Regions from separate parts of the Cupriavidus sp. C1SS-2L genome, predicted to be linked through region 1. Evidence: predicted binding sites of a transcription regulator. Region 1 holds the regulator's gene; the other holds the start of a gene.
What was found. Region 1 encodes FliA, which starts transcription of late flagellar genes. Its sites were predicted from a motif close to CTAAAGTTTNNNNNNNNNNNGCCGNTA; they were not measured.
Positions count from the first base shown of each region.

Region 2: ACIGJG_RS12615 (DUF342 domain-containing protein) is a predicted target of FliA. The motif match lies at 1,282-1,308, and genes of this name have one in related genera.

Region 1 covers NZ_CP172709.1:624,320-626,708, reverse strand. Annotated here, with positions in the region: gene flhF (flagellar biosynthesis GTPase FlhF) at 1-338, shown strand, start outside; gene ACIGJG_RS20635 (MinD/ParA family ATP-binding protein) at 350-1,144, shown strand; gene ACIGJG_RS20630 (RNA polymerase sigma factor FliA) at 1,237-1,953, shown strand; gene ACIGJG_RS20625 (flagellar protein FlhE) at 1,986-2,389, shown strand, end outside.
Region 2 covers NZ_CP172708.1:2,726,446-2,728,834, forward strand. Annotated here, with positions in the region: gene ACIGJG_RS12615 (DUF342 domain-containing protein) at 1-1,165, opposite strand, end outside; gene ACIGJG_RS12620 (class I SAM-dependent methyltransferase) at 1,425-2,258, shown strand; gene ACIGJG_RS12625 (DUF1415 domain-containing protein) at 2,268-2,389, opposite strand, start outside.

The DNA of each region.
Region 1 (2,389 bases):
ATGGCGAAAGCGCCGCTGGCGGCAGCGTGGCCGCGCTTCAGCTCGGTCTGACGGTGCTGCGCCTCGAACACGCGCCCACGGCTACTGCCCCGGCCTTCCTGGCCCGCCTTGCCGGCCGCACGGCTGCGAGACAGCCCGGCGGCGCATCGGTGCCGGGATCAGTGCTGAATGAAGGCATGGGGCGCCTGCTGGCTTTGCTCGATGTACTCGAAAACTATCCGGGCCGCCCGGTCGTTGACGCCGCCGAGGCCGACGCGCCTGCGGAGCCGGACGTGCAAGCGCAATCGAATGTGGTGGTGGGACTTCCCCAACTCATGGCGCCGGGAGTCGTGTCGTGAGCGCGCTCGCAATGGACCAGGCCGAAAGCCTGCGACGCATGCTGGCGCCGCGTGTCACGCGCCGCATTGCGGTGGTGGCCAGCGAACGCGGTGCCGGTGCGACGACGATCGCATTGGGCCTGTCGCATGCGCTGGCGATGCAGGGCGAACGCGTGCTGCTCGCCGATGAGGACAACGCGGGCCATGCCGTGCGCCTGTCGGGGGCCGACCCAGCCGGCACGCTTGCCGACGTGCAGGCTGGCCGCATGACGCTGGAGACCGCACTCGGTGCGCGTCCGGCCAGTGCCGTCGCGGTGCTGCCGGCTGGCAAGGCAACGCAGCAAGGTGCGCCATCGGCGGATCCACTGTCGGGTTTTCGCACGGTGCTGGTCGATGCCGCTAGGGACGGCGACGGTGCGCTCTCACCGTTGGCGGGGGCCGCACACAATGTGCTCGTGGTGATGCGGCCGGAACTGGCGTCTATTACCGCGGCATATGCCTGCATCAAGCGGCTGCACCATCTGTACGCTTGCCGGCATTTCCATCTGGTGGTCAACATGGCGGCCAATGAGGCCACCGTTCAGGCGATCACAGGGAACCTGGCGCGCACAGGACGGCAGTACCTGGGCGTCGAGATCGGCTGTGCCGGCTGGTTGCCGGCGGACACGCTGGTCACGCGCAGCGTGGAGCTCGGACGGTGCGTGGTGGAAGCCTACCCCGCAGCGCCCGCGACGACCGGATTGCGCCGCATTGCCAGCGGCATCGGCGCATGGCCATTGCGTGCCGAGCCGGCTGCATCGGCTGCGCACGCTGCCGTGGCGGCCTGATGCCGTGACTATTCGAAACTGACGAAGACCCTGAGCCGCCGGCCCGCAAAAACGGGCAGGTTCTGCAAGCAAGCATTCACGAGAATTCCACCATGTACACGATCCAGGGAAAGCTCGAACAGGCCGATGTGGTCAAGACCCACGCGCAGCTCGTGCGCCGCATCGCATTGCAACTGGCGGCCAAGCTGCCGGCCAGCGTGCAGATCGACGACCTGATCCAGGCCGGCATGATCGGCCTGCTCGACGCGGCCAAGCGCTATGAGGACACCCATGGCGCGCGGTTCGAAACCTACGCCAGCCAGCGTATCCGCGGCGCCATGCTCGACGAGGTGCGCGCCAACGACTGGCAGTCGCGCAGCCTGCGGCAGTTCACGCGCCGTATCGAACGCACGCAGCGCGGCCTCGAGCAGAAGCTTGGCCGTGCACCGCTGGATTCGGAGGTTGCGCAGGAACTGGAAATGCCGCTGGACGAATACCAGACCTTGCTCAACGAGGTCTATGGCTGCCAGCTGCTGCACTATGAAGATTTCGAGCGCTCCGGGGAAGAGGACTTCCTCGATCGCCACCTTGGCGGCAGCGAAGACGGCAACCCGCTCACGCAGCTGATGGAAAACGGCATGCGCGCAGCCCTGATCCGCGCCATCGAGCGCCTGCCCGAGCGCGAAAAGCTGGTGCTTTCACTGTGCTATGACCAGGAACTCAACCTGCGCGAAATCGGCGCCGTGCTCGACGTGACCGAATCGCGCGTGTGCCAGATCCGCGGGCAAGCCATTACGCGCCTGCGCAACCAACTGCGCGGGCTGCTCTGATGCGCGGGCGGCACGGCTCAGGTCAGGTTGCCATGCATGCCATCGCGGCGCTGCTTGCTGCGATGGCGACGATTACGTGGGCCGCGCCCGATGACGGCACGAACCACAGCTGGAGCGCATCGGTCAACGGCCCGGCGCTGTATGGCCGCGGGCTGCGTACCGTGTCCCGCCCGATCCTGCCGAGCGGCAACCTGCCGCAGTCGGAGGGCGTCATTACCTCGGTGCGCTGGCGCTACAGTTTTGCCGCGACGCCGCCCACGGATCTGCAGGCCTATCTCTGCAACGACACGCGCTGCGTGCTGCTGCCACAGGCCGAAGGCAAGACCGACGCCTTCGACGGTGATGATGCAACCCAGGGTTTTGTGTTTGCGTTTCGGCTGCCGGGGCAGGGCCCGGTGGCGCCGGTGCTGCAGGGCAAGAGCAATCAGGTGGTTGT
Region 2 (2,389 bases), on a different replicon from region 1:
TGATGCTGCCCATGCCGCTGGTGCCGCCCACGACGATGCGCTCGCCCGCCGCCACATCGCTCTGGCGGATGCCACTTTCCACGGCCACCTCGGTGCCGGCCTCGACAACCGCGTTCTCGATGAAGCGCGCCTGGACGGCGCCCTGGCAGCGCACGCTCGCGCGGCTGATGGTGCCGCTCGGTTCCGCATGCCCGGTTTCGGACTTGCCGATGATGCCGCCCTTGACCACGATGCTGCCGCCGGCCTCGATCGTCGCGGCTTCGATCGTGCCCTCCACGAGCACGTCGCCGGTGACCTTCACCGACATGCCGGTGCGGATATCGCCGGAGACGCGCAGCGTGCCGTCGAACGCCACATTGCCCGAATGCAAGTCCACGGATTCCACCTGCACCACGGGGCTGACGGCGATGCCATGCATGCCCACCACCGGAGCACCGGCAAGGACCGCCACGAGCAGGTTCGGATCGTTGGGATCAGCAGCGGCGCCGGTCAGGCCTTCGGCAAACGGCGTGTCCTCGACAGGATCGGCAGGCAGCGGCTTGCCAAAGACGTCGACGCCGTCATTGCCCGGCTCGGCCGGTATCCGGCGCATCAGCGGCGTGCCGGGGCTGACCAGCATCAGGTTACCCAGCTCGCGCAGATCCATGGGGGCGTCGTCGTCGGACTGTACCGGCTTGCGCGGCTCCAGCAGGTTGACGAAGCGCGCCGGCTGGCCCTGCCTGGGTGCCATGCCCGCGGCAATCTCACGCAGCTCGCAGCTCCGTTCCGCCAACGCGGCTTCGAGCACCAGCGCCTTGATCTGGGCGGTTACGCCGCGTTCGGCGACGGCGCTCCGGATCTCGGCCTCGGTCACCGGGCGGCCACCTTCGGGGCGCATCAGCGTCAGGCGAACGGCCAGGCCGTCGTCGCTGATGTCGAGTTCAAAGGCACCGTCAATCAGCGCGCCGACCGTGGCATCGATTTCGCGGTCGGCCTGCTGGCACTGGCTCAGGAATTGCGCGACGGCGCGCTGGTCCAGCCTGGCTTCGCTCCAGCCATGGCTGGCCAGGCATTCGCGGAATGCGGTGTGATCGGGCGGCATCCTCCCCGCTTCGGGCACGTAGCACGCACGCACCTGCTCGCCCGGCTCGCTAAGCTCCAGGCGCAACCCCGACTCGTGACTCATGAGTCCCCCAAACTGTTCTTTTGTGCAGCGGGCCAGTCCTCTGTCGCCGCTGGCAAGGCGCAGCGGCGCAGGCTGGCGTGGACGTGCGCCACCCCCGCTTGTTGTCAATGGATTACCTACGGCAATTCACAATAAAACTTGAGGCAAAACAAACCCGGGACTTGCGGCCCTGCCGTCACCAGATGCGCGGACTGTGCCGGCGTTTTCGGTAAACTGTCGGTCTTCGAGGCGTTTGCCGCCTCCCGCATTCCCCGCAGTCATGCCAAATACCCACGAAATCCGCCCCGGCCAGTCGATCGAGCTGCTCAAGGAACTCCATATCCTGACGCGCGACGGCAAGATGAACCAGGACAGCCGGCGCAAGCTCAAGCAGGTCTACCACCTGTTCCAGTTCATCGAACCGCTGCTGCAGGAGGTCAAGGCCGAGCGCGACGCCGTCACGCTTGTCGACCACGGCGCCGGCAAGTCGTATCTCGGCTTCATCCTGTACGACCTGTTCTTCAAGACCCTGCACGACCAGTCGCACATCTTCGGCATCGAAACGCGTGAGGAACTCGTGCAAAGCTCGAAGGCGCTGGCTGAGCGCCTCGGCTTTCCGGGCATGTCCTTCCTGAACCTGTCCGTGGCGGACTCCATCACCTCGCCGGCGCTGCCCGAGACCGTCGACGTGGTCACGGCGCTGCACGCGTGCAACACAGCGACTGACGATGCGATCCGCTTCGCGCTGGCCAAGCGCGCTCGGCACATCGTGCTGGTGCCGTGCTGCCAGGCCGAGGTAGCAAGCGTGCTGCGCAAGAACAAGGGCCGCCTGCTCGCCGGCAATCCGCTCACCGAAATCTGGCGGCATCCGCTGCATACGCGCGAATTCGGCAGCCAGGTGACCAACGTGCTGCGCTGCCTGCAGCTTGAGGCGCACGGCTACCAGGTCAGCGTGACCGAGCTGGTCGGCTGGGAACACTCGATGAAGAACGAGCTGATCATCGCCCAGTTCAAAGACCTGCCGCGCCGCCGCCCTGCCGAGCGGCTCGAAAACGTGCTGGGTACGCTCGGCCTCGAAGAGATGCGCGAGCGGTTCTTCACTGCGCCTGCGTAGGCCGCAGCGTTACTCGTCCGTCTTGCGCGGCGCGGCTGCGTCGTCGTCGCCATCCATCCAGCGCTGCCAGCCTTCATGGCCAAGGCGGCGCACGGTTTCCATATTGCGCTCGTAGATATCGGCCGCGTCGG